Regions from separate parts of the Agarivorans gilvus genome, predicted to be linked through region 1. Evidence: predicted binding sites of a transcription regulator. Region 1 holds the regulator's gene; each other region holds the start of a gene.
What was found. The regulator ArgR, encoded in region 1, controls arginine synthesis, uptake and breakdown. The targets are predictions, from matches to a motif close to ANTGAATANNTATTCANT.
Positions count from the first base shown of each region.

Region 2: a site for ArgR is predicted at 3,080-3,097, ahead of AR383_RS06110 (OadG family protein). Genes of this name have one in related genera too.
Region 3: a site for ArgR is predicted at 6,030-6,047, ahead of argA (amino-acid N-acetyltransferase). Genes of this name have one in related genera too.
Region 4: a site for ArgR is predicted at 2,753-2,770, ahead of AR383_RS09570 (aspartate aminotransferase family protein). Genes of this name have one in related genera too.

Region 1 covers NZ_CP013021.1:1,851,026-1,859,249, reverse strand. Annotated here, with positions in the region: gene AR383_RS08680 (P-II family nitrogen regulator) at 2-340, shown strand; gene AR383_RS08675 (ammonium transporter) at 386-1,648, shown strand; gene AR383_RS08670 (extracellular solute-binding protein) at 1,789-2,823, shown strand; gene AR383_RS08665 (ABC transporter permease) at 2,919-4,595, shown strand; gene AR383_RS08660 (ABC transporter ATP-binding protein) at 4,611-5,663, shown strand; gene argR (transcriptional regulator ArgR) at 5,811-6,278, opposite strand; gene AR383_RS08650 (transporter substrate-binding domain-containing protein) at 6,468-7,178, shown strand; gene mdh (malate dehydrogenase) at 7,357-8,224, shown strand, end outside.
Region 2 covers NZ_CP013021.1:1,299,466-1,307,689, forward strand. Annotated here, with positions in the region: partial or broken gene AR383_RS06100 (sodium ion-translocating decarboxylase subunit beta) at 1-947, opposite strand, end outside; gene oadA (sodium-extruding oxaloacetate decarboxylase subunit alpha) at 959-2,746, opposite strand; gene AR383_RS06110 (OadG family protein) at 2,767-3,009, opposite strand; tRNA gene AR383_RS06115 (tRNA-Arg) at 3,348-3,424, opposite strand; tRNA gene AR383_RS06120 (tRNA-Arg) at 3,479-3,555, opposite strand; tRNA gene AR383_RS06125 (tRNA-Ser) at 3,567-3,659, opposite strand; tRNA gene AR383_RS06130 (tRNA-Arg) at 3,705-3,781, opposite strand; tRNA gene AR383_RS06135 (tRNA-Arg) at 3,823-3,899, opposite strand; tRNA gene AR383_RS06140 (tRNA-Arg) at 3,954-4,030, opposite strand; tRNA gene AR383_RS06145 (tRNA-Arg) at 4,071-4,147, opposite strand; tRNA gene AR383_RS06150 (tRNA-Ser) at 4,159-4,251, opposite strand; gene csrA (carbon storage regulator CsrA) at 4,465-4,644, opposite strand; gene AR383_RS06160 (aspartate kinase) at 4,754-5,968, opposite strand; gene alaS (alanine--tRNA ligase) at 5,999-8,224, opposite strand, start outside.
Region 3 covers NZ_CP013021.1:2,280,123-2,288,346, forward strand. Annotated here, with positions in the region: gene AR383_RS10685 (efflux RND transporter periplasmic adaptor subunit) at 1-787, shown strand, start outside; gene AR383_RS10690 (efflux RND transporter permease subunit) at 833-3,979, shown strand; gene AR383_RS10695 (HDOD domain-containing protein) at 4,022-4,846, opposite strand; gene AR383_RS10700 (helix-turn-helix domain-containing protein) at 5,168-5,824, opposite strand; gene argA (amino-acid N-acetyltransferase) at 6,066-7,406, shown strand; gene AR383_RS10710 (porin) at 7,499-8,224, opposite strand, start outside.
Region 4 covers NZ_CP013021.1:2,028,415-2,036,638, forward strand. Annotated here, with positions in the region: gene astD (succinylglutamate-semialdehyde dehydrogenase) at 1-146, opposite strand, end outside; gene astA (arginine N-succinyltransferase) at 187-1,215, opposite strand; gene AR383_RS09570 (aspartate aminotransferase family protein) at 1,324-2,535, opposite strand; gene AR383_RS09575 (anthranilate synthase component II) at 2,824-3,408, opposite strand; gene trpS (tryptophan--tRNA ligase) at 3,657-4,661, opposite strand; gene AR383_RS09585 (phosphoglycolate phosphatase) at 4,692-5,387, opposite strand; gene rpe (ribulose-phosphate 3-epimerase) at 5,397-6,074, opposite strand; gene AR383_RS21260 (DUF2970 domain-containing protein) at 6,204-6,371, shown strand; gene AR383_RS09595 (Dam family site-specific DNA-(adenine-N6)-methyltransferase) at 6,360-7,187, opposite strand; gene AR383_RS09600 (SPOR domain-containing protein) at 7,190-7,747, opposite strand; gene AR383_RS09605 (ATP-binding protein) at 7,693-8,224, opposite strand, start outside.

The DNA of each region.
Region 1 (8,224 bases):
AATGAAACTAATTAGCGCGATAATTAAGCCATTCAAATTGGATGACGTGCGTGAAGCCATTGCTGAAGTAGGCGTAGATGGTTTGACTGTGTCAGAGGTAAAGGGGTTTGGCCGTCAAAAAGGTCACACAGAACTTTATCGTGGTGCTGAATACCAAGTCGATTTTTTGCCAAAAGTGAAGCTAGAAATTGCCACTAGCTCAGAAAATGTAGACCGCATTATTGAAGCGATTTCAAGTGCAGCTTACACCGGCAAAATTGGTGACGGCAAAATTTTTGTTTATGACTTAAGCAATGTTGTTCGTATTCGTACTGGCGAAATGGATGGAGAGGCTATCTAAGCTTGAGCTTAGCTAGCTAATAATAGGGATTACGGGGAAGTAATTATGGAAAACGAAATTTATCAACTGCAATACGCCATCGACACCTTTTACTTTTTGGTGTGTGGCGCCTTAGTTATGTGGATGGCTGCTGGTTTCTCAATGTTGGAAGCTGGTTTAGTTCGCGCTAAAAACACCACAGAAATTTTAACTAAAAACATCGCTCTTTATTCTATTGCTTGTGTGATGTACTTGATTTGCGGTTACGCCATCATGTACGACGGAACAGCATTCTTATCTGGCATTGAAGCCTTTGACCTAGGCGGCATCTTAGCGTCTAAAGCCGAAGAAGGCTTTGAGGGCGGAAGTGTTTACTCTGGTGCTTCAGACTTCTTCTTCCAAGTAGTATTCGTTGCTACCGCTATGTCAATTGTATCTGGTGCCGTAGCTGAGCGTATGAAGCTTTGGGCCTTCTTGATTTTCGCCGTAGTGCTTACTGGTTTCATCTACCCTCTAGAAGGTAGCTGGACTTGGGGTGGTCAATCTGTGTTTGGTCTGTACGAACTTAACTTCTTTGACTTCGCGGGTTCAGGTATTGTTCACTTAGCCGGTGCTTCAGCTGCACTAGCCGGTGTATTACTACTAGGTGCTCGTAAAGGTAAATACGGTAAAAACGGTTCTATTAACCCAATCCCTGGTTCTAACATGCCGCTAGCGACCGTAGGTACCTTCATCTTATGGATGGGTTGGTTCGGCTTCAACGGTGGCTCTGTATTGAAACTAGCCGATGCTGCTAACGCTCACTCTGTTGCAATGGTATTCCTAAACACTAACGCTGCTGCGGCTGCCGGTTCACTTACTGCACTTATCGTATGTAAGTTAACTTGGGGTAAAGCTGACCTAACCATGCTATTGAATGGCGCGTTAGCCGGTCTAGTGGCCATTACTGCTGAACCTTCTACTCCAACTGCGCTTCAAGCCACCTTATTTGGTGCTGTAGCTGGCGTATTGGTAGTTGCTTCTATCGTATTCTTCGACAAAATTAAGATTGACGATCCAGTAGGTGCTATCTCTGTGCACGGTGTGGTTGGCTTGTTCGGTCTATTGATTGTGCCAATTACTAACGGTGACGCTAGCTTCGGTGGCCAAATTGTTGGTGCTCTAACTATCTTTGGTTGGGTATTTGTTTCAAGCTTCATCGTGTGGAGCATCTTGAAAGCCGTAATGGGTATCCGAGTTTCAGAAGAAGAAGAAATGAACGGTATGGACCTTTCAGATTGTGGCATCGATGCCTACCCTGAGTTCGTAACAGTAAAATCTTCTAGCTAATATTTAGTTAACAAAACCTTGATTTAAAGGCCTGCTTTGCAGGCCTTTTTCATGTTTTACTGGTAGTCAATTTTAGTTAGCCATGTTAACCTTAAGCCAAATGATAACGATTAGTGTTTAACTTTTTTGGGGATCTGTCTGTGAAAAAATTTGGTTTTTTTTCTACCTTACCATTGTTAGCTAGCTTGTTAGTTGCTGGGCCAAGTTATGCGGGTGAAGAGGTTAACCTTTACTCCTACCGTCAACAAAGCTTGTTACAGCCTTTAACGGATGCATTTACTGCTGAAACGGGCATTAAGGTGAATGTGGTTCATGCGGAAAAAGGTTTAGCTGAAAAGATTAAAGCCGCTGGCGCCAATAACCCAGCTGATTTGGTGTTAACCGTAGACATTGGTCGCTTGGAAGAAGTGCGCGCTGCAGGTTTACTTGCACCGGTTAATTCACCAGTACTGAATGAGGTTGTTCCTTCTCACCTGCGTCATCCGGATAACCTTTGGTTTGCTTTAACCACTCGCGCACGGGTTATTTATGCAGATAAAGATCGAGTTAAAGAAGGCGAACTTAAGTCGCTAAACGATTTGGCCGACCCTAAATGGAAAGGGCGCATTTGTACTCGTTCAGGTAAACATGTGTATAACATTGGTCTGATCGCCTCGGTAATCGCTGAAGACGGTGAAGCTGTGGCAGAGACTTGGCTACGTGGGGTTAAGGCTAACCTAGCGCGTAAACCTCAAGGTAATGACCGCGCTCAAGCTAAAGCTATTTTTGAAGGGCAGTGTGATATTGCCATTGCCAACCGTTACTACATGGGCAAGATGTTTTACAATACTAAGAGCCCAGAGCAGCAGCAGTGGGCGGAACAGATCCGCGTGGTCTATTTAGACCAGCAAGTGGGTGGCCGCGGTCAGCACATCAACATTTCTGGTGCGGGTTTATTAAATACTGCCAAGAATAAAGATAACGCCATCAAACTATTAGAATTTTTAGTCGGTGAAACTGCCCAAGGCTTGTATGCTACCGCGAACTTTGAAGAACCGGTTCGAGAAGGCATCGAAACTGACGAATTCATCGAAAGTTTAGGAAGTTTTAAAGCTGACCGTATTTCCTTGCAAGAAGTGGCTGAGCAACGTGCCGCCGCAGCACGCTTAGTCGACCGAGTTGGCTTTGATTTATAAAGGTTGTTAAACTCAATTTTCACTGCAAGCTGAACTACAAGGGCTGGCCTAGGGGTCAGCTCTTTTCGTTAGTAAAGACCCTTTATTTGGAAACTATGAGCATCACTGCCAAACAAACTGCCAATCGTTTTTCTCTTGTGCCGCGAGGATTAGATATCTGGGTATGGCTTGCCTTAGCCATTGCAATATTCGCGTTTATCCCGGTGTTTACGGTGTTCAAGCTTTCTTGGTCGAATAATGCGGAGATTTGGCAACATCTTCTCAGCACCGTATTCTGGGTATATGTAAAGAATACCTTAGCGCTTTGTATTGGCGTTGCGTTATTCACTACCTTGATAGGTACCGGCGCTGCTTGGCTGGTGACACGCTTTAACTTCCCGCTAAAGTCCTTGTTAGTGTGGGCCTTACTGCTGCCCTTGGCGGTACCCAGTTATATTCTAGCTTTTGTGATTACCGACCAACTGGAATATGCCGGTTTTGTGCAAAAAAGCTTGCGGGCTATCTTTGGCTGGCAAACGGCAAGAGATTACTGGTTTCCCGAAATTCGCTCCATTCAGGGGGCCATCGCTGTTCTTAGTTTAGTGCTCTATCCCTATGTTTATTTGCTGGCTAGAGCTGCCTTTGTTGAGCAAGCCGCTCAGCTGTTTGAAATGAGCCGCTGTTTGGGAAAAAGCCAAACTCAAAGTTTTTTTAAAGTAGCCTTGCCATTGGCGAGGCCTGCGATAGTGGTAGGGGTCACCTTGGCGTTAATGGAGACCATTAACGAATATGGCACGGTGGAGTTTTTTGCGGTACCCACTTTAACCGCAGGGATCTTTGATGTATGGCTAAACATGAGCAGCTTATCGGCGGCAGCGCAGATAGCATTGATGCTAGTCAGCTTTTCCATTTTGTTGTTAGGCTTAGAGCGTTATAGTCGCCACGCTGGTAAATTTTACAAGTTAACTGGCCAATCCCCTGCCATGTTTGCCGAACCGCTCACTGGCGTGAAAGCTTATGTTGCTTGTTTATTGTGCCTATTGCCGATTTGTCTTGGGTTTTTATTGCCTGTCGGGGTATTAAGCCATTATGCCTTTCGCAGTCTCGATGCGGGCCTAGAACAATACCTAGCTAGTGCTTGGAATAGTTTTTCTTTAGCGGTGATGGCGGCGCTGTTAACCTGTGCTTTAGGGCTGCTCTTGGCGTACGGCGTACGTTTGTCTAAAAGTAGTCAAATGCGTAGCATTGCGGAAGCGGCTACCTTAGGTTATGCCTTACCGGGGGCGGTATTAGCCGTGGGTATTTTGTATCCCTTAGGCTTATTTGATAACTGGGTTGACCAACTCATGCAGGCTTGGTTTGCTTACCCTACCGGCTTGCTATTAACCGGTACCGGAGGCGCCTTAGTGCTGGCTTATTCCTTGCGTTTTATTGCCTTAAGCTACCGTACTCTCGACGCCAGCCTTAGCAAAATTACCCCAGAGATGGACGATGCATCAAGAATACTAGGTAGCCGTTCAGGTAAAACACTTTGGCGGATCCATCTGCCGTTAATTCGGCCTAGTTTATTGACGGCAATATTGCTGGTCTTCGTCGATACCATGAAAGAGTTGCCGATTACTTTAATATTGCGCCCATTTAATTTTAATACGCTGTCTACTCAAGTCTGGGAATTGGCTTCATTGGAGCAATTGGAACAGAGTTCGCTAGCGGCACTAACCATATTGTTAGCGGGGATTATTCCGGTCATTATTATGAGCCGAAATATTAGTTCTTCGCAGAGCCGCACTTAAGGATGTAACAACATAATGAGTATTGTTTTACGACAAGTTAATCACTTTTACGGAAAGCAACAGGCCTTAAGGGATATTAATTTTGAGGTGGAAAGCAATCAAATCGTAGCCTTATTGGGGCCTTCTGGTTGCGGTAAAACCACGCTGTTACGTTTAATTGCGGGTTTAGAGCGCCTACAAAGTGGTGAGTTATATTTGCAGCAACAGCTAGTTGCCGCGCCAGAGCAAGCGATCCATATGGCACCAGAGCAGCGCAGTATTGGCATGATGTTTCAAGACTATGCCTTGTTTCCACACATGAGCGTGCGTAAGAATATAGAGTACGGCTTACGTAAACAGCAAAATATTCCACAGCGAAAGCAGTGGATTGAAGACAGTTTGACCTCCATGGGCATGCAGGGTTTGTTGGAACGTTTCCCTCACACCTTGTCTGGTGGCCAGCAGCAACGGGTGGCCTTAATTCGCGCGCTAGCGCCAGAACCGAGCACTTTGTTACTCGACGAGCCCTTTTCTGCCTTAGATGAACACTTACGTCAACAAGTACGTGAAGAAACCCTCGATGTCTTGAAAAAAAGCAATACTCCTGCGGTGATGGTTACCCACGATCCCTTAGAGGCGATGTTTATTGCTGATAGAATTGTGGTGATGGAGCAGGGGAGAATTGTGCAAAATGATAGCCCTCAAGAGATTTACCAACGACCAACAAATGCTTTTGTGGCTGCTTTGTTTGGGCCGAGCAACCGTTTTGAAAGTTATGTGAAGCAAGGCAGAGTTGATACGCCTTTGGGGTGTTTTTTGACCGAGCAGATAGCCGAAGCTCAGGCTGTAGACGTAATTGTACGGGCAAAAGATATCGTGGTGCACCAACTAGAAAACAGTCAGTACGTTGAAGCGAGGGTGATTTCGGTTCATGCCATGGGTGATGAAACGCACTTTAGATTACAGTTACCTAGTATGCCTGAGCGAGTAATACATGCGCGTATGCGTGATCATTGGCAGGCGAGTACCGGAACCAAGGTGTGGTTGTCGGTAGCGACAGAGGCGGCATATATCTTCGCTAAAGCCTAGCTTTAGCGAAGATAGGGAGTTAATCATAACTTGGATTAGGTTAGTACCGCCCTTAAAGCCATCCTCGGCGTTAAGTTTGCGTACAATAGCCCACTATTACTGCGCAACTTGCCTTGAATAAGAGCCTTAGAACAGCGTTGAGGTGAGTTATCCAGCTTCAAATAGTTCTTTTACTGACTGGTAAACGTCGGCAATAGCAACATCACGGGTTGGCGTGATAAAGATGGTGTCATCGCCGGCGATGGTACCTAAAATGCCTTCGGCTTTACCCAGTGAGTCAAGTAGCCTGGCGATTAATTGCGCCGCCCCTGGACTGGTATGAATAACGATCAATGCATCGTTATAGTCCATTTCTAATACCAATATTTTTAATTGGCTGGAAACGGTGGGCACCCCCAGTTCTGCTGGTAGGCAATAAACCATTTCCATTTTCGCATTGCGGGTACGCACCGCGCCAAATTTACTCAGCATGCGGGATACTTTGGATTGGTTAATGTTTTCGAAGCCCTGCTCTTGCAAGGCGGTAACAATTTCAGCTTGTGAGCCAAACCGTTCTTCTTTCAACAGTGACTTGAAGGCTTTAATTAATTGTTCTTGTTTATCGCTATATTTCATCGGTGATCCGAGCTTATAAATCCGTGCTTATTGTCGCCAAGTTTATGGCTTATATCAACTTTATTCGACATTTGTGCATATAAATGCATGCTTGGGCACAAATTTGAACAATGGCGAACTTTTAATTAGTTGGGAGGCTTTGCTAAGCTAGATTAATATAAGCAGTTCATCCTAAACGAGTAGCGAACGATGTGGCTTAAGTTTTTGTTTTTTATTACCCTCCTATTTAGCAATTGGCTAGTCGCCGAAGAGGTGCCATTGCGAGTGGTAACCGAAGCCTCTTACCCCCCTTTCGAGAGCTTTAATGAACATAAACAGATTGTGGGTTTTGATATAGCCCTGACCAAGGCGCTATGCCAGCAAATTAAGCGACGCTGTGAGTTTTACCATCAGCCTTTTGATAGTTTATTGGACAGCGTGGCCGAGGGTAATTATGACTTAGCCATATCGGCCTTAGATATTACCAATGCTCGCTTAGAGCAAGTGAGCTTTAGCCAGCCTTATTTCGAAAATACCGCGGTATACATTAGTCATGCTGGGTTTGAGTTGGCTGACTTTTCGGTTATTGCGGTACAAAGTGGCTCTAGTTTTCAGCATTTTCTGCGCAGTCAACGCCCCGAATTATTGTCAATTTCCTATCCGAGTTATCAGCTAGCACTGGCTAATTTAAGCCAAGGTAAAATTGATGCGGTTTTTTTAGATGCGGCTGCTGCGCAGTATTGGCTTGCTAGTCATACAGGTTTTGTTACTCAAGTTGAGCCAAAATATCCGGTAGGGGGCTTGGGCATTGCCGTATCTAAACAAAATCCAAGTTTGTTACAACAAATCAATCACGCCCTTACTGTGTTAAAAAACAATGGTCGCTACCTAAGCCTATACAAGCACTATTTTAAACAGTAAAGTCTGTTAGACCAAGGTCTTATACAGTGTTGTTAAAGTGTGATAGAGGCAAGGTTTTACTGTTTTTAACTTGCTTTAAAAATGTTACCAAATTGTATTTTTAGGTGTATTCCGTTATCTTGTCAGAGTCTTTATAGACGTCCCCTCTACCACTACAAAAAAAGCATGGAGAAGTTGGATGAAAGTTGCCGTATTAGGAGCTGCAGGCGGAATTGGCCAAGCCCTTTCATTACTATTAAAAACCCAGTTACCCGCTGGTTCTGAACTTTCGCTATATGATATTGCTCCAGTAACCCCAGGTGTTGCTGTTGACTTGAGCCACATTCCTACACAAGTGGCGATTAAAGGATTTGCTGGTGAAGACCCTAGCCCAGCCTTAGAAGGAGCAGACATCGTATTAATCTCAGCTGGTGTGGCGCGTAAGCCAGGAATGGATCGTTCGGATCTGTTCAACATCAATGCTGGTATTGTTAAAAACCTAATTGAAAAAGTGGCTGCAACCTGCCCTAAAGCTTGCATAGGTATTATTACCAACCCAGTGAATACCACTGTGCCAATCGCCGCAGAGGTACTGAAAAAAGCTGGCGTTTATGATCCCGCTAAATTATTTGGTGTGACCACGCTTGATGTGATTCGCTCTGAGACCTTTATTGCTGAAGCGAAAGGCTTAAACCCAGCCGACATTAAACTGAACGTGATTGGCGGCCACAGTGGCGTGACCATTCTGCCTTTATTGTCTCAGCTAGAAGGCATTTCTTTTACCGATGAAGAAATCGCTGCGATGACCACACGTATTCAAAATGCGGGTACTGAAGTGGTTGAAGCTAAAGCCGGTGGCGGCAGTGCCACGCTTTCTATGGGCCAAGCAGCAGCGCGTTTTTGTTTGTCTTTGGTTAAAGCGGCTCAGGGCGAAGAGGTTGTTGAATGCGCCTACGTCGATGGCGGTAGTGAGCACGCACAGTTTTTTGCTCAGCCAGTGCGTCTTGGTGCGCAAGGTGTAGTTGAAATCTTACCTTACGGTGAAGTGAGTGAGTTTGAAAAACAGG
Region 2 (8,224 bases), 550 kb from region 1:
TTTACCACCACTTAAGCGACTCATTAGCTTAGCCATCAATACCCCAGAAGCAGTACCAATAGCGAAGGCTACCGCGCCTAAAGCAAGAATGCCTAGGGTTTCTACGGTTAAGAACTTATCGGCAGAAAGCTTTGAGCCAACAGCAAGACCAAGGAAGATGGTCACGGCGTTAATTAACTCGTTTTGCGCAGTTTTACTCAGACGGTCTACTACGCCACTTTCACGCATTAAGTTACCTAGACAGAACATACCCACTAGAGGAGTTGCCGCAGGCAAGAACAAAATGGTTAAGCCAAGCACCGCTATCGGGAACAAGATTTTCTCGCGCTTACTCACCGGGCGCAATTGCTCCATTTGGATTTCACGCTCTTCTTTACTGGTTAGCGCTTTCATAATGGGCGGCTGAATAATCGGCACCAAGGCCATATAAGAGTAGGCCGCCACCGCGATAGCACCGAGTAGATCAGGAGCCAATTTAGAGGCCAAAAAAATCGCCGTAGGGCCGTCAGCTCCACCAATAATGGCAATCGCAGAAGCGTCAGCCAAGGTGAAATCAAAACCTGGAATAGTGTTTAGCAAAATAGCGCCAAATAAGGTGGCAAAAATACCAAACTGGGCTGCGGCTCCTAGTAACAACATCCGAGGGTTAGCAATCAAAGCGCCAAAATCGGTCAGCGCCCCACTCCCATGAAAATCAATAAGGGGAATACGCCGGTTTCAATACCCACATGATAAATGTAGTAAAGTAAGCCACCTTCCTCAGTGAATCCGGCATTGGGAATATTTGCCAGTACCGCACCAAAGCCAATCGGCAGCAGCAACAAAGGCTCGAATTTGCGTACAATTGCCAAATAAAGCAACAGCAAACCCACTGCCATCATCACCAATTGACCGGGCTCGAAATTAGCAATCCCGGTCTCAAGCCATAACTTTTGTAATCCTTCCACTTTATGGCTCCCTAAGCGATGCTCAGTAGGACTTCGCCCACTGCAACCGCATCACCTTCTTTAACTAATACCTGCTCAACCACACCGGTTTTTGCAGAACGGATTTCCGTTTCCATTTTCATCGCTTCCATAATCAGCAGCACGTCACCTTCTTGCACTTTCGCACCCGGTTGTACCACCACTTTAAAGATATTTCCGGCTAGCGGGGCTGGAAGCTCTTCAGCACTACCAGAAGCGGCACTGGCCACAGGGGCACTAGCAGCAGCTGCAGAACTTGAAACCGCCGCTACGCCGTCAATTGAGCCTTCAGGGCCCACATCAACGGTGTACAGTTGTCCGTCTACTCTCACCGAGTAAGTTTCTACACCGCCAGCTTTAACGGATTTTGCAGCGACCGCTTTAACATCGTCAGCACTAGGTACGGGTTCAAAGGCATCGGGGTTGCCACGATTTTCTAAAAACTTCAAACCAATCTGTGGGAATAAGGCATAAGTAAGCGCGTCATCAATTTTAGCCTCAGCCAAAGCAAAGCCTTTGTCTTTGGCAAGCTGCTCTACTTCAGCTTCTAAGCGCGCCATTTCTGCCTCAAGTAAATCAGCAGGGCGACAAGTAATGGCTTCTTCGCCATTTAATACTCGAGCTTGCAGCTCGCTGTTTAACTCACCCGGCGCTTTACCATATTGACCACTTAAGATACCGGCGGTTTCTTTGGTGATGGTTTTGTAACGTTCTCCAGTAAGCACGTTAATTACCGCCTGAGTACCCACAATTTGTGAAGTAGGTGTCACTAAAGGAATGTAGCCCAGATCTTTGCGCACTTTAGGGATTTCAGCTAACACTTCGTCAATCTTGTCTGCCGCGCCCTGCTCTTTTAACTGGCCTTCCATGTTGGTTAGCATACCGCCAGGTACTTGGGCGATGAGAATACGCGAATCAACACCTTTTAAGCTACCCTCGAACTTGGCGTATTTCTTACGCACTTCACGGAAGTAGGCAGCGATGGCTTCCAACTTAGTTAAATCTAAGCCGGTATCACGCTCAGTACCTTCGAGCATTGCCACAATAGTCTCTGTTGGGCTATGGCCGTAAGTACAGCTCATTGAAGAGATTGCCGTATCGATAATGTCGATACCCGCTTCAATCGCCTTCATATGGGTAGGTAAACTTAAACCGGTGGTGGCATGGCAGTGTAAGGCTAACTCTACATCGGTTTCGGCTTTCAAACGTTTGATCAGCGTTTCGGCTTCATAAGGCTTCAACAAGCCAGACATATCTTTAATCGCAATAGAATGACAGCCAATGTCTTCTAAACGCTTCGCTAGGTCTACCCAATTATCGATAGTATGGATGGGGCTAGTAGTATAGGAGATGGTTCCTTGAGCATGGGCTCCGCAATCTAGCGCAGCTTTAACCGCTGTTTGGAAGTTACGTGGGTCGTTCATCGCATCAAAAATACGAAAAACATCCATACCATTTTTAACTGCTCGCTCGACGAAACGCTCTACTACGTCATCGGCGTAGTGACGGTAACCCAATAAGTTCTGCCCACGTAACAACATTTGTTGCTTGGTATTAGGCATGGCTTTTTTCAGCTCACGCAGACGCTCCCAAGGATCTTCGCCTAAATAACGGATGCAAGCATCAAAAGTTGCTCCGCCCCAAGTCTCTAAAGACCAATAACCAATTTGGTCGAGTTGCTCAGCAATAGGTAACATATCTTCGATGCGAAGACGTGTTGCTAACAATGATTGATGCGCGTCGCGCAATACAACATCAGTTAATGCAAGTGGTTTAGACATTGCCTTAAATCCTCTTTAAGTTATTTGGCCTTCCGGTACTGTTGAACGGCAGCAGAAATTGCGGCTACCACGGCGGCGTTATTGGCAGGTTGGGTCGATTTTGGCGAGGCCGGTTTAGGCTCGGCAATATCTGCAATTGGAGGGGCGACTTTAGCCAAGCCCATTACCGCAACAATTAATAGCGATAAAAAGCAAAAAACGGCGATCATCCCGACCCCCATTAACGTTGCCGCTTCGACTAGCAGCTCGGTCAAATCCATCATAATTTACAATCCACGTCCTTTAAGATTGGCGTAAGAATTACACGCAAATCAATAAAAATCAAACCTGAAGGCTGAATAATTATTCAAATGTATATCATTGTTAACCGGATTATATCGATAAGATGCTCTACTGCCACTATCGATTTAACCTTACACCAGTTAAAAACACCAAACCTTAACATTTGCGCAACACACGATTAACGCTCATCAGGTGGCTTATAAGAAAGACTAATTTATCAGTTTGGGAGAACGAAAAGTAGTCTTCGTGATCACAAGTGGAAAAATTCAAGATGAATAAATGGTGAATAATAAACAAGCAGTGTAGCAATACACTAAAATGGCGCGCGTGGAAGGATTCGAACCTCCGACCGCCTGGTTCGTAGCCAGGTACTCTATCCAGCTGAGCTACACGCGCGTGGGGTATAACAAGCCTAGAAGAGATTTGCCCAAGCTTCAAATAAAAAAGAAATGGCGCGCGTGGAAGGATTCGAACCTCCGACCGCCTGGTTCGTAGCCAGGTACTCTATCCAGCTGAGCTACACGCGCGTTGAAATCGATGGCGGTGAGGGAGGGATTCGAACCCTCGATAGGGCTACAAACCCTATACTCCCTTAGCAGGGGAGCGCCTTCGGCCACTCGGCCACCTCACCTCGATTTCACTTCACCCGCTTGCTAAAAGCAAACCGGTAGAAGAATGGCGCGCGTGGAAGGATTCGAACCTCCGACCGCCTGGTTCGTAGCCAGGTACTCTATCCAGCTGAGCTACACGCGCGCAGATAACACGTTGTTACAATGCCTAAGCATTTTAAAATATGGCGCGCGTGGAAGGATTCGAACCTCCGACCGCCTGGTTCGTAGCCAGGTACTCTATCCAGCTGAGCTACACGCGCACAGATAACACTTCAATAAAAAAAGCCCACATCACTATGAGCTTTTAATAATAATGGCGCGCGTGGAAGGATTCGAACCTCCGACCGCCTGGTTCGTAGCCAGGTACTCTATCCAGCTGAGCTACACGCGCGCAGATAACACGTTGTTATAATGCCTAAGCATTTAAAATATGGCGCGCGTGGAAGGATTCGAACCTCCGACCGCCTGGTTCGTAGCCAGGTACTCTATCCAGCTGAGCTACACGCGCGTTGAAATCGATGGCGGTGAGGGAGGGATTCGAACCCTCGATAGGGCTACAAACCCTATACTCCCTTAGCAGGGGAGCGCCTTCGGCCACTCGGCCACCTCACCGCGATTTCGGATGCAGATATTACTGCTTCAAAAAATATAGTCAAACCTTTTTTGTTACTTTTCTCTCGTTCGTTCAGCTTTCGAACAGTTGACAAAGTTTTTGACTAATAACTGGCTAATATGCCATCGCTAAACAACTTAGCGCCGAGTAAAAAAACAAAAGGAAGCCAGAGGCTTCCTATAGTGCTATAGCATTAAATTGACGATACTGGCTTAAGCACCGGCGCTTTTTTCTGCTTGAATACGCATATAAATTTCTTCACGGTGAACCGATACTTCTTTCGGTGCATTCACGCCAATGCGCACCTGATTACCTTTTACACCGAGTACAGTAACGGTTACTTCATCCCCAATCATCAAGGTTTCGCCAACACGGCGAGTCAAAATTAGCATTAATATCTCCTCAAATTGATATTTTTTTGTTCTTTAGTGACCTGTCACTTAGCGACTATTCTATGGCAATTAACCCATAGACTAGCCTGTTTAAGCTCCAGAGTCATTATTATTGGTCTAGGTTATAGGCGGTATGTAGTGCGCGTACCGCCAGTTCCAAATACTTTTCGTCTACCACTACCGATACTTTGATTTCAGAAGTCGAGATTAGTTGCATATTAATGCCCTCGTCACCTAAGGTTTCAAACATGGTTTTGGCGACCCCAGGGTGGTTCATCATGCCAACGCCAACAATGGAGATTTTGGCTAGAGAATCTTTACCCTGAACGTCACGAGCGCCTAGCTCCTGCGCTGTTTGCTCTAAAAGCTGCTTAGCCCGGTTATAATCATTACGATGTACCGTGAAGGTAAAGTCTGCGGTATTGTCACCCATCGAGTTTTGAATGATCATATCCACATCGATATTCGCGTCGCCAATCGGCGCCAAAATAGATGCTGCTACCGAGGGTTTATCAGGCACGCCTAATATGGTTAAGCTTGCTTCATCTCGGTTAAACGCAATGCCTGAAATGACCGGTGACTCCATTTTATTTCCCTCGTAACTAATTAAGGTCCCCTGACCTTCGGTAAAACTAGATAATACTCGTAATGGTACGTTGTATTTACCGGCGAACTCTACCGCGCGGATTTGTAGTACTTTGGCCCCTAAACTGGCCATTTCTAGCATTTCTTCAAAAGTAATACTGTCTAACCTACGCGCTTTCGGCTCTACTCTTGGGTCTGTGGTATATACACCATCAACGTCAGTGTAGATTTGGCACTCATCGGCTTTTAGGGCGGCAGCAATAGCCACCGCGGTGGTATCCGAACCACCACGCCCTAAGGTGGTAATAGCATTATCAGGACTACGTCCTTGGAAACCAGCAATCACCACCACCTTATTTTGTTTTAAGTGGCCATGAATATTATGGTCATCAATATGAGTGATGCGAGCTTTACCATGAGCATCATCAGTATGCATGCGGATTTGGTCGCCAGTCATCGATATGGCATCACAACCTTTTTTCTGCAATGCAATACTAAGCAAAGCAATCGTAACCTGCTCGCCGGTTGAGACTAATACATCCTTCTCACGCTCACAGGCATTCTCGTCGATTTCTTTTGCTAAGCCTAATAAACGGTTGGTTTCTCCAGACATAGCAGAAAGCACAACTACGATATCATCGCCCGCTTCTTTACAACGAATAACTCTATCAGCCACCGCCTCTATGCGTTCAAGCGAGCCGACCGAGGTACCACCATACTTTTGAACAATTAGTGCCACTTGCTTTCCTTTTACTTAACACTTAGCCAATTACAGTTGCTCACTAAGCCACTGTTTAACGTTTTCCAATGCTTTAGGTAGGCCATCAGCCTGATTACCACCCGCTTGTGCCATATCAGGTCGGCCGCCACCCTTACCACCCACACATTGAGCGGCAATATTCACCATTTCACCGGCTTTAACACGACTAGTGAGATCTTTAGTTACCCCGGCCACCAAACTGACCTTGCCGTCATTCACCGCAGCAAGCAGAATAACGCCACTGTCTAACTTCACTTTTAGCTCATCTACACTACTGCGTAGCGCCTTACCTTCCACACCTTCTAGGTGGGCCAATAATACTTTCACACCGTTGATAGTTTGTATTTGATCTGTCGCATTGTTACTCGCTGCGCTAGCCAACTTGGCCTTTAATTGGCTAATGTCTTTTTCCAACATCTTGTTGCGATCAACCAATTGCATCACTTTTTCACCAATGTTGAATTGATCACCTTTTACCAAGTTAGCCGCTTTTTCGGTTTCTTCTGCTAAACGGTGAATCAAATCAATGGCAAATTGGCCTGTCACCGCTTCAATACGGCGCACGCCTGCTGCGATACCTGCTTCGCTGGTGATTTTAAAGAAGCCAATGTCGCCGGTATGGTTAACGTGAGTTCCGCCACAGAGTTCCGTTGAGAAATCGCCCATGCTCACTACGCGTACATCGTCGTCATATTTCTCACCAAACAAGGCCATTGCGCCGGCCTGTTTGGCTTCGTCTAAATTCATCACTTTAGTAATGACCGGCAAGTTACGACGAATTTGCTGGTTAACTAAGTGCTCAACCTGACGGATCGATTTCATCGATACCGCTTCAAAATGAGAGAAGTCAAAACGCAAGCGCGCCGCTTCAACCAGTGAACCTTTCTGCGTTACGTGCTCGCCCAATGTCTGGCGTAAAGCCGCATGCAATAAGTGAGTGACAGAGTGATTGAGTGCTGTGTTCCAACGACGACGAGAATCAACACTTGCTTTAACTTCAAGCGGCAGAGTTAAAGGAGCACCTTGTACATAACCTTTATGCACAAAGGCTTTGCCTATCTTAACGGTGTCTTGCACCACAAAGCTTCCGCCAGAGTAAATTAGTTCACCAGCATCCCCGGCTTGACCACCCGACTCAGCGTAAAATGGGGTTTTATCTAATACCACGATGGCGTGTTCGCCTTCGTTTAATTGGCTTTGTGATTGGCCATCACGGTAAATTTCAATGATCTTAGCCTGAGCCTCCAGGTGCTGGTAACCCAAAAATTCGGTTTCAGCATCGATCACTAGATTGTCGTTATAGTCGGTACCGAAATTACTCGCTTGTTTGGCCCGCTCGCGTTGCGCCTGCATCGCGGCTTCAAACTGTGCTTCATCAATAGTCAGCTCGCGCTCGCGGGCGATATCGCCGGTTAAGTCAGCCGGAAAACCATAGGTATCATAAAGCTTAAACACTAGCTCGCCTGGAATAACCGTACCTTCAAGCTCATTTAAGGCCTCGTCTAAGATCATTAAACCCCGATCTAAGGTTTTGGCAAACTGCTCTTCTTCAAGCTTCAGTACGCGCTCAATTACTGGCAATTGCTTTGGTAATTCGGGGTAGGCTTCGCCCATCTCTTTAATTAGCGCAGGCAATAACTTGTAAAAGAATGCCTCGCTTGCACCTAGCTTATTACCATGACGAACCGCACGGCGAATAATCCGGCGTAATACATAGCCGCGCCCTTCGTTAGCAGGCATAACACCATCAGCAATCAAGAAACCACAAGAACGAATGTGGTCGGCAATGACACGTAAGGATTTATTCTCTAAATCTTTAGTGCCAATAATCTCGGCTGCTGCTGCGATAAGATTTTGGAAAATATCGATTTCATAGTTTGAGTGAACGCCCTGCAAAATAGCAGAAATACGCTCCAAGCCCATGCCAGTATCCACTGAAGGATTAGGTAAAGGCTCCATGCGACCGTCGGCTTGACGGTTGAATTGCATGAAAACTACGTTCCATATTTCAATGAAGCGGTCGCCATCTTCCTCGGGACTTCCTGGAGGACCACCCCAGATATGCTCACCATGATCGTAGAAAATCTCGGTACAGGGACCACAAGGACCGGTATCCCCCATCTGCCAGAAGTTATCTGACTCAAACTTCTTCTCCGGTGATTTGTCACCGATGCGCACGATTCTATCTTTAGGCACACCAATTTTGTTTGCCCAAATATCGAAGGCTTCATCATC
Region 3 (8,224 bases), 430 kb from region 1:
GGTGACGCAAGCCTTGCGCGATTGGGAGCGCTTGGGCAAGGGCCAAGCCCCTAACGATTTAGTCCTGCGCAAACCGCAACTGGCCGCCAAGCAAGCCGCGGTGAACTCGGCTAAAGCCAAGCTTAGCCGCGCCAAGCTAGACTTAGAACGCAGCGTAATTCGCGCGCCCTACGCCGGCCGAGTTTTAGACAAACAAGTGGAATTGGGCGAATACTTGAGCAGCGGTAAAACCTTGGCCAGTAGCTATGCCATCGACTACCTAGAAGTACGCCTACCGATTAGCTTGCAGCAGCAAACCGTGCTTGCCATTCCAGAGAACTTTCGCCAAAGCCAAGCCAGTCAGCCGCCGCCTTTAGTTGAGCTCACTAGCAGTTACGGTAGCGAGCAATATCAATGGCAAGCCAAGCTGGTGCGCAGTGAAGCTGCGCTGGATGCTGCCAGCCGCCAGCTCTATGTAGTGGCGCAAATAGACGACCCCTATGGCCCCAGCAACGAAACCAAACCAGCGCTTAAAATAGGCCAATTTGTTCGCGCCGACATCCAAGGCAAACAGCTTAGCCAAGTGTTTGTTATTCCGCGCAGCGCCCTCTATAGCGACCAGCAAGTGGTGATTTTGCAAGACGGCTTACTGCAACGTAAAACCGTTCACATAGTTTGGCAAGATGCCGACAATTTCGTCATCGATAGTGGTGTTGAAGCCGGCCAATATCTGGTCACCACTCCATTGGGTCGAGTGATTAGCGGCACCCCAGCAGAAGCAACGGAGCAAGCTAATGAGCAGCTGTAAGCAACTCAGCTTGGCCTTATTCTGCTCGCCAATAGGAGTAAGCTAATGCACGGTTTAATTGCTTGGTTTACCCGTAACCATGTGGCGGCTAACTTACTGATGGTGCTGATAGTTGGCCTTGGTTTATATTCCGCCAAGTTTCGCCTGCCGCTAGAGGTATTTCCCGAATTTGAATTAGACATGGTGAATGTCAGCATTGCCCTACCCGGTGCCAGCCCCGAGGAAAGCGAGGAAAGCTTAGCCATTCGCATCGAAGAAGCCATCAGCGATATCGAAGGCATCGAGCAAATCACCTCAATATCGCAAGAAGGCGCAGCCCGAGTCAGCGCCGAAATTAACTCCCGCTACGATACTCGTGATGTGATGAGCGACATCAAATCACGCATCGACGCCATTAATACCTTTCCCAGTGACGCCGAACGCCCGGTGGTAAGCCTCAGTCAATTTAAACGCGAAACCATCACCGTTGCGGTATCCGGCGAGCTAGCCGCAAAAGAACTGCGTTTGGTGGCCGAAAGCGTTCGCGATGAGTTATTACAACTGCCGGAACTAAGCCAAGTAGAACTGGACTCGGTGGCACCCTACGAAATATCCATCGAAATATCGGAGCAAAAGCTACGTGAATACGGTTTAGAGCTGAGCCAAGTAGCGCAAATTATTCGCCAAGCCTCGCTAGACTTATCAGCCGGTTCGGTGAAAACCCAAGGCGGTGAAATCTTATTGCGCACCAAGGGTCAGGCCTATTTAGGTGATGAGTTTGCTGATCTATTAATTATTAGCCGAGCCGACGGCACACGGATCCGCCTGTCTGAAATTGCCAATATCGTCGATGGTTTTGAAGAAACCCCCATCATTAATCGCTTTAATAAAAAGCCCGCGGTGATGATTGAGGTTTATCGAGTGGGTGACCAAAGTGCCATCGACATCTCCGATGCGGTGAAACAATTCATTCAAGATAAACAGCCTTATTTGCCGCAAGGTGTCAGCTTAAACTATTGGCGTGACAGCTCCAAAATTGTCAAAGCGCGGCTAAATACCCTAAAAAACAGTGCTATTCAGGGCAGCATTTTGGTGGCCTTATTGCTGGCGCTATTCCTACGCCCCGCCATAGCGCTATGGGTGTGTATCGGCATACCAATTAGTTTCATGGGTGGCTTGCTAGTGATGCCGGCCGTGGATGTGACGATTAATATTATCTCACTGTTTGCCTTCATCATGGTGCTGGGGATCTTGGTCGACGATGCCATTGTTACCAGTGAGAATATTTATACCCACCTAAAGGCTGGAGAGAAACCGCTTAGCGCAGCGATTAAAGGCACTCAAGAAGTGGCGGTGCCGGTGACCTTTGGGGTATTAACCACGGTTGCGGCATTTTTACCGCTGATGATGATTGGCGGCGTGCGCGGAGAAATTTTTGCGCAAATTCCCTTAATTGTTATTCCGGTATTGTTGTTCTCCTTGGTGGAATCAAAACTGATTTTGCCCGCCCACTTAAAACACATTAAGCCGCCCAGCAAACAAGCTGGACGCTTCACCCGTTGGCAAAATAGCTTCGCCAATGGGTTTGAAAGTGCCATTTTAAAGTTTTACCAACCGGCATTAAAACAGGCACTCGCCCACCGCATTACCACCGCAGCCATCGCTGTTGGAGTTTTCATTGTGGTGCTGTCTCTGGCCACCTCGGGATGGATCCGTTTTGTCTTTTTCCCGAGAGTACCCAGTGAGACGGCCCGTGCTAGCCTAGTCATGCCAGCGGGCACGGCATTCAGCATTACCGACAACTATGTAAACCGGATTCTTGATGCAGCCCTTACTCTGCAGCAAAAATACCGAGACCCAGACACTGGCGACAGTATCATTCTCAATATTCTAGCCACCAGTGGCTCCGGCGGCGGTAGCGGCAGTGGTCAAAGTAACCAAGGCCGAGTGGTATTTGAAATTGAGCCACCTGAAACCCGCAGCTTAGAGATTAGCAGTACCGAATTAGTACGCGAATGGCGCCAGCTGATCGGTAATTTACCGGGTACTGAAAGCCTCAGCTTTCGCGCCGAAATGGGCCGCGGAGGCTCGCCTTTAGACATTCAATTTAGTAGTAACGATTTTGCCGCGATGGCGCAATTGGCAGACTTAACCAAGCAAAAGCTGCAGCAATATCCAGCCATTTTCGACGTTGAAGACAGCTTGGCAGACGGCAAAGTTGAACTGCAACTCAATATTAAACCTCAAGCCCAGGCTTTGGGCTTAACTTTAAATGACCTGGCCCAGCAGGTAAGAAGCGCCTTTTTTGGTTATCAAGTGCAACGCATTCAGCGCGGCCGCGAAGATGTGAAGGTGTATGTACGCTATCCTGCTAGTGAGCGCCAATCACAATACAATTTAACCAATATGTTAATTCGAACTCCCGATGGCGCTGAATTACCCTTCAGTGAAGTCGCTACGGTGCAAGCCTCGCAAAGCCCCGCCACCATTACTCGTATTGACCGCCTACGCACCCAAAATATTCGCGCCGACGTGAACAAACAGCAGGCCAATATTGAAGTCATTAAAGCGGATTTACAGCAATGGCTGCAGCAGCGCATGGTGGCCTTTCCTCAGGTGAGTTTTAGCTTAGAAGGGGAAGCCAAAGAGCAACGCGAATCCTTTGCCAGCCTAGGCGTTGGCCTGTTGTTCGTACTGTTCGTGATTTATGCCCTATTAGCCATTCCCTTTGCCTCCTACTGGCAACCCATAGTTGTGATGTCTACTATTCCTTTTGGGGTGGTGGGTGCCATCTTGGGTCACATGATCATGGGCATGCCTTTAACCATTATGAGTATGATGGGCATGCTGGCGCTTACCGGGGTGGTGGTAAATGACAGCTTAGTCCTAGTGGACTATATCAACCGGCAACGACGTAAGGGCGTGGACATTATGGTGGCGGTGGCCTGTGCTGGGGTGGCACGTTTTCGGGCGGTAATTCTCACCTCTCTCACCACCTTTGCCGGTTTGATGCCGCTGATTTTTGAAAAGAGTACCCAAGCCCAATTTTTAATTCCAATGGCCATCTCGCTGGGCTTTGGCATCATCTTCGCCACCCTGATTACGCTCTTGGTGGTGCCAGTAAACTACCTGCTACTAAATGATGCTCAGCAAGCCTTGATCGCTTTTAAACGCTGGTGGTTAGCTGCTTTTAAAAAGCCGACTCGCCCATAAAAAAGGCCCCTTAGGGGCCTTTAATATCAAAAGCTTGGCCTATTACACCATGCTATGGCTTACCATTTGTTCGCCTTGCTCTATCGCCTCTTCGATGTAACTTTGCGCCTTGGTTTTATCTACCCCAGCCAGCTGACATAGCGGCTCGGGCAAATTATTGGCCACCATTTCGGCACTCAAATTGGCATTTAAGGCATGGTGAGCAAAAATGGCCAGGCGGATCAGCACCGCAGGGCGGGATACTTCTTCATAATCCATAGGGTTAAGCTGCTGCTCAATGGCGTCGGTAATCACCGGAGAAAAATTCCAACGGCGAGCCAATTCTCCCCCAATTTGCGCATAATCTAAACCCAGTGTTTGACGTTGCGCCGAAACCCGAGTCTCGCCACTTTCTAAACACAGCTCAATTAGACCGGCCTCTTCAGGCGTGGCACTAACGATCAGTAGTTCACCGAAGTTATGCAACATGCCGCAGGTAAATGCCGTATCGGGCTCTATGTCACTGCACTTGGCCAAGGCTTGGGCCAATAAGGCCACGTGAATAGCCTGTCCCCAGAACTGTTGTTGGTCAAAATTTTTGCTAGGCATCATGCCATTTAAACCGGCGGCCACCACCAGCGAGCGCACCCGTTTTAAGCCAAGCCGAATAGCCGCTGCTTCAATCGAGTCAATTTGCTTCACACCACGAAAAGCAGCCGAGTTAGCCATTTTCAATACGTTTGCGCCTAGCGACTGGTCAGTTGATAGCTTCTTGCCCAGTTGATGCAAGTCGACATTCTCGTCATTAATGCTGGTTAGCAACTCCTGCATAATTTGCGGCATCACTGGCAGTTTTTTAACCTGCTGGAAAAAGGCTTCCAGTTCCATGACTTACTCCCTAGAAAAAGATAGTGAACCATAAACATTGGCTCTTATCGCTTTATCATCGCCTTGAATGGTAGTTTAGCTTAAGCAATAAACTGCGCTTGAATTGATGATTTGAGACGAATAAATATTAAGAATAGTTTGACCTGATAGCCATCGAAAATACAGTAAACAACGCACAAAACGGCAGGAAAGATAAAATATTAGAGGCCTTAAAGTGTAAGCTTATATGAACAAGGGTAAAAGCAAATAAACTTACAAATCAGCACATTAAATTATAGGCTTTATCACTAAGCAGAGGCTTACCTAGCCCTAAGCTTGCATTTATGCAACAAAATGAGCTGGAACTTCACCACTTAATACCAATTCACGTAACTGGTTAGCGCTCACCTGGAACCAAGCAAATTGGCGCAGATGCTCGTCTTCAGACATGCCAATGGTTCCCGCCATGAAATTTCTAGTGAGGCCATACAAGTAAACACAAGCACTGGTTATCGCTTGGTCGTCCCATTGACTACCATTGTCAATGAATGAACGTTTCATTCTTGACACTATGATGCTGCGGTTCCAATTTTCCAGTGCTTTAAAATCTTTATCATGGGTAAACAGCTCATGAAAGCTAACCAACATGACCTCTGTTTCGGGCAAGGCTCGCAATTTAATTTGGGCACTGTCTTTGTATTGAAGAATATTGCCAACTTGCTGTTGGAAGTCTTGCTCTACTACCACCTGCTGGACTTTAATAAACCAACGGTGCGCCAAAGCAAAGAAAATCGCCTCTTTGTTTTTGAAAAAGCGATACAGGGAAGCAATATCGATTTCAGCATATTTAGCAATCAAGTTGGTATTGACCGAAGCCATGCCTTGCTCTTGAATCAAACATAGGGTGCTATCTAGAATATGCTCAACTAGTCGTCTGGTGCGAGCTTGGCTGGGTTGTTTACGCATAGCCAAATGCTCAGGTACGACATAGTTTTCCATAAATAACCCTCGTTGCTCATCAATTCCAATTAGATAAACTGATAAAATCAATATTTATTACTGCTATCATTGTGATAACACAGCAGCTTATACTCTACCTTTTGCAACTTCACAACTATATCGCCGTACATCTGTGTATAAGATTTGTAAAGAAAGGAAACTTAGCCCTCGACAATGGCTCTAGTTATGCAACAATTAAAGTCAATTTGACTTGTTAGTCAAAACTTGTAATTAGTTATTCATGGAGACGAACTTGGACCGCTCGGCCGAAGATTTAGTAACTTGGTTTCGCCAGTCTGCCCCTTATATTAATGCCCACCGAGGAAAAACTTTCGTAGTCATGCTCAGTGGTGAGGCCAGTAGCAGCGATAACTTTACCAACATTATTCAAGATATTGCTTTGCTGAAAACCCTAGGCGTAAAAATCGTCTTGGTGTGTGGCGCCAGGCCACAAATTGACAGCCTGATTGCAGCCCATCAACACAGTTGTCTTTTCGCCGGTGAACAACGCATTACCGATGAGCGCAGCCTGAACATCATCAAACAGGCGGTTGGCCAAATTCAAATGGATATCGAAGCTCAGCTGTCTATGGGCTTAGTTAACTCTCCACTGCATCAAGCCCATATTAACGTTGTGCGCGGTAATTTTGTGGTGGCTCAACCAATAGGTGTGGAAGACGGTATCGATTTTCTACATACCGGTAAAGTACGTCGGATTAACCACCAAAGTATTAAGCGTCAGCTTGAGCATGGCGAGATTGTTATGGTCTCGCCTCTTGGCGTATCAGTGACCGGCGAGCTATTTAATATCTGCTCGGAAGACATCACCACTGAAATCGCCGTTTCCCTAAAAGCCGACAAGGTTATCTATTTTTGTCCAGAGCAAGGGATCCATGATGACGCAGGCCACTTAGTGAGTGAGTTGCTGCCGGATACGGCTCATCAGTTAATGGCCTCGGAAGCATTTTTAAAACATACCGATAAAGATACGCTGCGATATCTACGAGCTGCCATTGAATGTAGCGACCGCGGCATTGAGCGCTGCCACCTTGTCAGCTATCAACAAGACGGCGCTTTACTCAAAGAACTTTATACTCGCGATGGCAGCGGCACCCAACTGGTACAATACAGTTACGAGCGGATCCGCGAAGCGCGTTTAGATGATATTAACGGCATTATCGAATTAATACGCCCCTTAGAAGAGCAAGGCATACTCGTTCGCCGCTCGCGTGAGTTACTAGAAATGGAAATCGACCGTTTCACCATTGTTGAACGAGACGGCATGATCATTGGCTGTGCCGCCCTGTATACCTTTAACAAAGAAAACATGGGCGAGTTGGCTTGCTTAGTTAGCCACCCTCAATATCGCCAAGCCAGCCGTGGCGATAGACTATTACAGGCCATTATTAAACGTGCTAAACAACAGGGCTTAAGTAAGCTGTTTGTGCTTACCACCAAAAGTATTCACTGGTTTAGAGAGCGTGGTTTTGCCTTAGCCAACTTCGAAGATCTACCTACCGAAAAACAAGCAATTTACAACTTGCAGCGGCGCTCAAAGATCCTCTTTATCAACATTGCTTAAAAAAAAACCAGCTCACAAGGAGCTGGAAAGCGACAAACATAAGAAAATAAGGAAGCGCACGCTAAGCTAGTGCTTAGCGTGCAGGGTAGTGCTTAGAAGTCGTAACGTGCGGCAAAGTGGAATTCATCTTTGGCATCATCAATTTGATTCATTTGATAAGCAGCCACAATGCGTAGTTGTTTAGTTAAGTTATAACGACCTTCGATAGTGTAGTAGTCTACTTTATCGAATTTAGCGCCATCGTTTGGCTCTAACTCAGCTTTGTTCCACATCGCTTGAGCGCGGAAGTTTTTAGTAAACTTGTAGCCCACTACCATTTCGTAACCAGTGTGGTCACCTTGGCTATCTGCGCGGTGCTGTTTAAAGCCTTTGTTGTTAGTTCCTGTAGCGTAGTTAGCTGCAGCGTATACACCGTTAGCGTCGTAATTCACACCGAAGATAGCCATTTTGCTGTCGTCAATACCGTCAGCATTATTCGCTACGTTATAACCAGCACCTAAACCAAAACCGAAGTCAAAGGTGTAGGCCACAGCAATGCCGTAGGCTGAGTTATCTTGGCTAACGCCATCTTCTTTTTCATTGTCGTTAAACTTGTAAGATACATGCACGTCTACGCCACTGAATTCACCAGCGTATTTCAACACGTTGTCAGAACGGCCAATGCCTTCTTCGCGGCTAGAGCTAATACCTAGAGCGCTGTTACCGTAAGGGCTAACGTAGCTGCTATCGGTCCAGTCGGCGATTAATTCTAGAGCACCGTAGTTACGGCCAAAGGTAAACTCACCGTAGTTGCCGCCAAAACCAGCATAGGCTAAACG
Region 4 (8,224 bases), 180 kb from region 1:
GCGGCGCTCACGGCACTCTCTACTTGCTCAGGCGAGGCGGTTTTCCCTTGCCAAATCACTTGGTTCTTTGCCGGATCAATGGATTTGAGCAGCGCTCCTTGCCCTGCTAGCCATTGACCATTAATAAACTGATTTAACTCTGCCATTTTTACCTCAATCCTTAGCCGCCAACCGTGGGCTAGCACATTATTCGAAACGCAAAGCGCCTACTCGAAGGCTATCACCCTCACTCACTTGTAGGGCGTTAGCCGTTTGTTGGGAAATCACCGCCCTTGGTTGCTGCCGATGTAGTTCGATCTGGGCAACACAAGCTCGGAAATCTTTTAAGCGCGCATTAGTCAGTAACATCTGTTGCGCATCCTTACTCGGCTCGCCAATGCTTAAGCTCACCTTAAATGATTGCTTAACACTTTCGATGAGTTGTAAGGGACACTCCACGGTGGGTCCAGCGTCAAAAATATCAACATAACCATGCTTACAAAAACCTTCAGCTTCCAGTAAGCGCAAAGCCGGTCGAGTCTTCTGATGCACTTCGCCAATCACCGCCTGCGCCTCTTTACTCAGCAAATTCACATAAATGGGATACTTTGGCATTAATTCGGCAATAAACTCTTTTTTACCCACGCCGGTTAAATAATCGGCGGTAGGAAAATCCATGCTAAAGAAATTGTCTTGTAACCATTGCCAAAAAGGTGAGCGCCCCTGCTCGTCCGACACACCGCGCATTTCAGCAATCACCGAGTCATTAAATCGATGTGGATGCTCAGCCATCAGTAAAAAGCGACATTTAGACAACAAACGGCCATTTTGGCCTTGCCGATGAGATTCTTGCAAAAATAGCGTACACAGCTCGGTGACGCCGGTGTAGTCGTTAGTAAGGGTTAAGGTTTCCACCACGTTGTAGATATTTAAACTGCGCGAAGCATGAACCACCTTACCCAAATGGTAGGTGTAGAAGGGACTATTCAAACCAACTGCCGCATCGATGGCAGTGGTGCCCACCACCTCGCCGCTGTCGGTATCTTCTGCCACCATCAAATAATGCAAATCACCGGGATGGTCGATATCACTGGCAAACGAGCGAATGGAATGAGCGAGTTTTTCTCGCAATAAGGGTTCATCTACCGGTAAGGAGGTAAAACCAATCCCTGAGCTCACAGCCATCTGTAATAACGCAGGATAGTCCGTTTCCTGAATAGGACGGATCACTAACATGGCTATTTCTCCTATGATCAAATAGCACTGAGCAGTGGCTAAGCCTTAGCCACACATACAACTAATAAGCCTGCTAGGCTGGCAGCCTAAGCACCAGCCTGCAAAACCTTATGCCTCTACAACCTTGGCTACTGCGTGTTCAAAACGCTGCATGCCCAGCTCAATATCTTGCTGGGGAATAATCAAAGAAGGAGTAAAACGAATCACGTTGGCTCCGGCAACCAATACCATCAGGCCTTGCTCTGCCGCCGCAGTTAAAAAGTCCCGAGCACGTCCTTGATATTGCTCATTAAGCACCGCGCCTAACAATAGACCCTTACCACGCACTTCAGAAAAAACCTGATATTTTTGATTGATGGCATTAAGCGCATCGCGGAACCATTGTTCGCGTTGCTTCACGCCCGCTAAGACTAGTTCACTGTTCACAATATCAAAGGCCGTCTCGGCAACAGCACAAGCTAGAGGATTACCGCCATAAGTGCTGCCATGAGTACCCACCTTCATCGACGCAGCAATCGCCGTAGTGGTTAGCATGGCACCAATTGGGAAGCCGCCACCTAAGGCTTTCGCAGAACTTAAGATATCAGGAGTCACGCCTAAGCCCATGTAAGCATACAGGTCGCCAGTGCGGCCTACACCGGTTTGCACTTCATCAAAAATCAATAACGCATTGTGCTTATCACACAGCTCTCGCACCTTTTTTGCAAAGGCTAAGTCAGGACTAATAATACCGCCCTCACCTTGCAAGGGCTCCATCATCACCGCACAGGTTTGTTCATCGATAATGGCTTCTAAGGCCGCTAAATCGTTATAAGGAATATGCTCGATATCACCGGGTTTTGGACCGAAGCCATCCGAGTAACTGGCTTGACCGCCCACGGTTACGGTGAAGAAAGTCCGCCCATGGAAGCCTTGTTCAAAGGCAATGATTTTAGTTTTATCGGCTGAGCCATGTTCAATGGCATAACGACGCGCTAACTTCAGTGCGGCTTCGTTGGCCTCGGCACCAGAGTTACAAAAGAACACTTTCTCCGCGAAAGTAGAGTCCACCAACTTTTTAGCTAAGCGTAAGGCTGGCTCGTTAGTCAGAACGTTACTTAAGTGCCACAGAGTTTGGCCTTGTTCGGTTAAGGTTTTAACCAAGGCTGGATGACAGTGCCCTAAACAATTAACTGCAATACCACCAGCAAAATCCACATACTCACGACCTTCTTGGTCCCACAGTCTAGAGCCCTCTCCCTTCACTGGGATAATGGCTGCTGGAGCATAGTTTGGAACCATAACTTCATCAAATAACGCACGAGTAACAGCGTGTGACATAAAGTGTTCTCCTTCCACTTCCTAGCAATCCGTTATTCATAGCCAGAAAGGTTAATAACTTGTAAACAGTTTGGCGATTATGGCAAATCTCAAGAGCCTTGTCTGAGCAATCACCGCGAAGACCATATAAAATATGGCCATTTTTACGCATATTTAGTGCATAGTTCTAAAACAATTTAAGCCCGCAGACTCCGCCACTGGCCAAAAACCGCTCTACCAAGCATAAATATGCATTGTTTATTCATTCTACATAATCAATATATAAGAGAGTATAACAACGAATACGTTCTATTTTTTAGAAGCAACAAAGTTCGCTAATAAGCTTAAACCCTGTTGAGTAAGAATACTTTCCGGATGAAACTGTACTGCATGGATCGGTAGTTCACGGTGCTTAAGCCCCATAATCTCATGCTGTTTTCCCTCATCATCATGGCTCCAAGCCGTCACCTCTAAACACTCCGGCAGACTGTGCTTATCTACTACTAGCGAATGATAACGAGTCACCTTTAGTGGATTATCTAGCTGCTTAAACACCGACTGCTGTTGATGATAAACCGGTCTAAGCTTACCGTGCATCGGCTCAGCCGCGCGAACCACTTGAGCCCCAAAATGCTGTGCAATACACTGATGGCCTAAACACACCCCCAGTATTGGCAAACGCTCGGCAAAGTGGGCGATCACATCCAGTGAAATACCCGCTTCGTTGGGCGAGCAAGGGCCGGGTGAAATCACCAAATGACTGGGCGCCAGTTGTTCAATTTGCTCTAGGCTTATCTGATCATTACGGCGAACTGCAACTTGAATGCCTAACTGAGAGAAGTATTGAAACAAGTTGTAAGTAAAGGAGTCGTAGTTATCGATAATAAGTAGCATCTAGCTCAAATCACCCGTATTGCTTCTAAATAGTAATAGGCAGATATAGTAGCCGATTTCAAAACAATACACAGCGCAAAATCAAGGCTGTTTTCGCTTGCCTTGAGTTATCAAACCGCGCAGCGGAAAGCAACAGAATTATTTGTAGCGAGGTAAGGTATGAGTTCATCCCTACGCCAGCCATTAACACCAGTTTTAGCCTATAAAAAAGCCCAGCATTTAGCTGGGCTCTTAAGCGTTTAATAGGCTTATTTTAAACGAATAAAGCCTAGCACATCATATACCTTACTCAGTGTCTTGCTGGCTTGCTCACTGGCTCGCGCAGCGCCTTTAGCCATAATCGCTTGTAGCGCGGCTTCATCTTCACGTAAGGCTTGGTAACGTTGCTGAATGGGTTCCATCATCGCCACCACCGCATCGGCAGTATCAACTTTAAGATGACCATACATCTTACCTTCGTAACCGGCAACCAGCTCATCGATAGACTTACCAGTAGCTACCGATTGCAAGGTAAGTAAGTTAGACACACCGGGCTTTTCATCGCGGTCAAAGTAAATACGCGCTTGTTCGTCGGAGTCGGTCACTGAAGCTTTAATCTTCTTGGCAATCTGCTTAGGAGTATCGCTAAGCAAAATAAAGGCCTTCGGATTATCATCCGACTTAGACATTTTCTTAGTGGGCTCCTGCAAAGACATTACCCGCGCACCAAACTGAGGAATAAATGGCTCTGGTACGGTAAAGATTTCACCGTAAAGGTTATTAAAACGATTGGCGATATCACGAGTTAACTCTAGGTGTTGCTTTTGATCATCCCCCACCGGTACCGCATTAGCCTGATACAATAAAATATCAGCAGCCATTAAAGCGGGATAAGTATATAAGCCCGCATTGGTATTATTGGCGTACTTGGTCGACTTATCTTTGAACTGAGTCATTCGATTGAGCTCGCCCATTTGGGTGTAGCAGTTTAATGCCCAAGCCAGTTGTGCATGTTCCGGCACTTGAGACTGAACAAAAATGGTGCTTTTTTCTGGGTCTAAACCACAAGCGATGTACATGGCTAAGCCATCTAAGACTTGATTGGTAAACTGCTTAGGCTCTTGGCGAACGGTGATGGCATGTAGATCGGCCAACATGAAATGGCAATCGTAGTCATTCTGCATGTCGATCCATTGGTTAATTGCCCCAATATAATTACCAATGGTTAATGAACCAGATGGCTGAATGCCACTTAATACAATCGGTTTACTCATGATCTTCCTATATAAACTTTTACTATTGGCTTAAGCCGTCACCGAGCCATCAATTAACTCGACCAATTCTACTAGGCTATCTGCCACAAAATCGGGGCCACTAAGGGCGATATCTTCACCGTAGTTATATCCGTAGGTCAAGCCCAGCGAGCGACAACCCACGGCTTTTGCAGCCTGAATATCATTTTTAGAGTCGCCCACCATCATCATTTGCTGATTAGCCAATTGATAATGGTCCAACAGATGCTGCAAAGGCAGCGGATCTGGCTTCTTCCGCGCTAAACTATCACCAGACAACACCACATCAAAATAGTCGGCAATGCCTATTTGCTTTAACAAACCAGGGGTGAACAAACTAGGCTTGTTGGTAACAATGGCCATCGGAATATTACGTTGGCTAAAGGTGGCTAGGCTTTCCGCAACACCGTCATACAAACGGCTAGCAATACACAAGTTTTCGCAATAATGTTGCTCAAACAAGCCTCGAGCTTGGCGATAAAGACTCTCAGGTAATGTGTTGTCCACTGTAGAGCAACCAGACAAGGCCCGCTTAATTAACACTTCGGCGCCGTTGCCAACCCAATGACGAACCGTGAGTTCATCAAAAACTTCACGCCCCAAATCCACTAACATCGCATTAATGGCTAGAGCGAGATCCGGTGCGCTATCAACCAAAGTACCGTCAAGGTCAAAGGCAATCAGTTTTAGTTCGTCTAATGACTTCATTGGCATTCCCTATTGAGCAACTTTAGCTAACTCAGCTCGCATTTTGTCGATCACCGCTTTGTAATCGGGCTGATTAAAGATGGCCGAGCCCGCCACAAACATATCGGCACCCGCTTCTGCTATCTCGGCAATATTATCGGCAGTGACACCACCATCTATTTCTAAGCGAATATCGAAGCCACTTTGGTCTATGCGTTGTCTTACCGCGCGCAATTTATCCAAAGTACTGGGAATAAATTTCTGTCCACCAAAACCGGGGTTCACCGACATCAACAGGATCATATCCAACTTATCCATCACATAATCAAGGCAATGTAGTGGCGTAGCAGGGTTAAGCACTAAGCCGGCTTTACAACCTAACTCTTTAATGAGCTGCAAACTGCGGTCGATATGCTCTGATGCCTCTGAATGAAAGGTAATCATGCTGGCTCCAGCCTTAGCAAATTCGGGAATAAGTGCGTCAACCGGCTTAACCATCAGGTGAACATCAATTGGGGCGCTAATACCGTAATCACGTAAGGCCTTACACACCATTGGACCAATGGTTAAATTGGGCACATAGTGATTATCCATCACATCGAAGTGCACCACATCTGCGCCGGCAGCCAATACGTTCTCAACTTCTTCACCAAGGCGGGCGAAGTCTGCGGCTAAAATAGAAGGGGCGATTAAAAAGGATTTGCTCATTGTGGTAACCATCGGATTTTAAAGTGCGCAATTTTAACGCAGCTTGGGTAGTTATCCAATCTCTGTACAAAGATTGTTTTTGTGCCATGCTCTAGCTAAGAGTTTTACAGCAAAATACAGCAAGCACTTATGTCTTTACTGAAAAGCATACTTGGCGCCTTCTTTGGCGTTCAGTCGGAACAACAACGTCAACATGATTTCCAGCACGGTAAGGCTTGGAAGTTTATTCTATTGGGGATTGTAATGCTGAGCCTATTTGTGCTCAGCATTGTTTTATTAGTGCGTTTAGTTGCTTAGAGAGTGGGCCTGATAATAAGCCAATAGCTCGGCAACCTTTAGACGCTGCTGGCCTTTACGGCTTATCGTACGACGCACCTTTAACTGGCTCAATTCACTGGTTTGATAAATATCACGGGTTAGTGGTAAGTCATGATTACTGATCAATACCGAAGCCCCGCGTTGCTGAGCGTCTAAAGCTAATGCTCCCAAACGCTGCTGATCTGCTAGGTTAAATCCCTTACTGGCGTAATTAGTAAAACTAGCCGTTGGGCTTAACGGCGCATAAGGGGGATCGCAATAAACAATATCCCCAGCCTTTACCTGAGCAAAGGTGTCAACATAACTACAGCAACGGAACTCGGCTTGCTTCGCCTTAACCGCGAAAAACTCCAGTTCAGCCTCAGGAAAATAGGGCCGTTTGTAAGAGCCAAAAGGAACATTAAACCCGCCACTTCGATTATAACGACACAGGCCGTTATAACCATGACGGTTTAGATACAAAAACATCAACGAGCGCTGATATTCATCACTGGTAGCATTAAAGCGCTGGCGCAACTCATAGTAGTAATCACTTTGGTTACACTCTTGATTAAAATAGTGTTTAGCATCGCAAATAAACTGCTGAGGTCGTCGCTGTAAGATTTGATACAAGTTAATCAAATCTGGGTTAATGTCAGTTAATAGATAACGCGAGTAGTTTGTATTGAGAAATACCGAAGCCGCCCCAACGAAGGGTTCAATCAATAAGTCGCCTTCTGGCAGCTGCTGTTGAATATCTTCAATAAGGCCATATTTACCCCCGGCCCACTTTAAAAAAGCACGTGTTTTTTTCATTATTAGCGCGTCAGTTCAAACTGGACCTGTTTAAATTGCTTAATTAAAGAATCCAATTTTTGCTGCTGCAATTGCTTACGCGCCGCTTGGGCGTCTTCGCGACTAACGAAATCACCATAGATGATTTTATAAGGCACATTGGGGTTAGCGCTAGAGCGATATACCCAGACTTCATGTTGCCACTGGCGAGAAGACACAAACTGTTGGGCTTTTTCGCGATTATTTAAAGCCATTAACTGCAGGGTATAATGCTGGCTAGGCTTCGCTTCTAACAAGGTTTTTACGTCAGTCACCTTAATCGGTACCGCCTCGCTAGTTACTGTTTCAGAGGCGCTGGGTTCGGCTTCAGGAGCAACATCTTCGGCGAGTAAGTTCGCGCTGTCTTGGATTTCAGTACTAGTCTGAGCCGACTGTTGCGGCGCATTTTGTTCCGCTAGAAGCTTGTTCACCACGTCATCTTCTACCACTACACGCAGCTCCGATGCAGCCCCTTGGTTATTTAAGGTCAGTTCATCGGGTAAGTCTTGTGAGGGAAGCTCTGCGGTTTCAGGCAGCGGCACACCTGCCCTCCTTGAGTATTAGCAGCTTGAGCAGCATCATCTCCAGCAGCGGAGCCATTAGCCAAGGTAGGCTCTTCCATTAAGGCTAGGGAAATACGGCTATCGTCCGTTTGCTCACCTCCCCAGTCGTTAATCACTTGTACTAATAATCCGGCTACTGCGGCACATAAAATCACCGCGATTACGATATACAGCTTATTTCGATTGCTGGTACTGGTTTCCGTCATGGGGATATCTCCGGTAACAATTTGGTCGACAAACTGGTAAATCAAACGAGGGTTACCTTGTGCCGACGAAATATGCTGTTCAATGGCTTGTTGGTTTTCAAACTCGGCAACATATTCGGCACGATTAAATAGTAACGAGGCCAATTGCAGCGCTTCCCCCTCAGAGAGTGGAGCAACATCAAAATACAATACTTGATTGCTTAAAGCATCTAATTGGGCGTTAAAACCACTATTGGGTTCAGCAAATAAT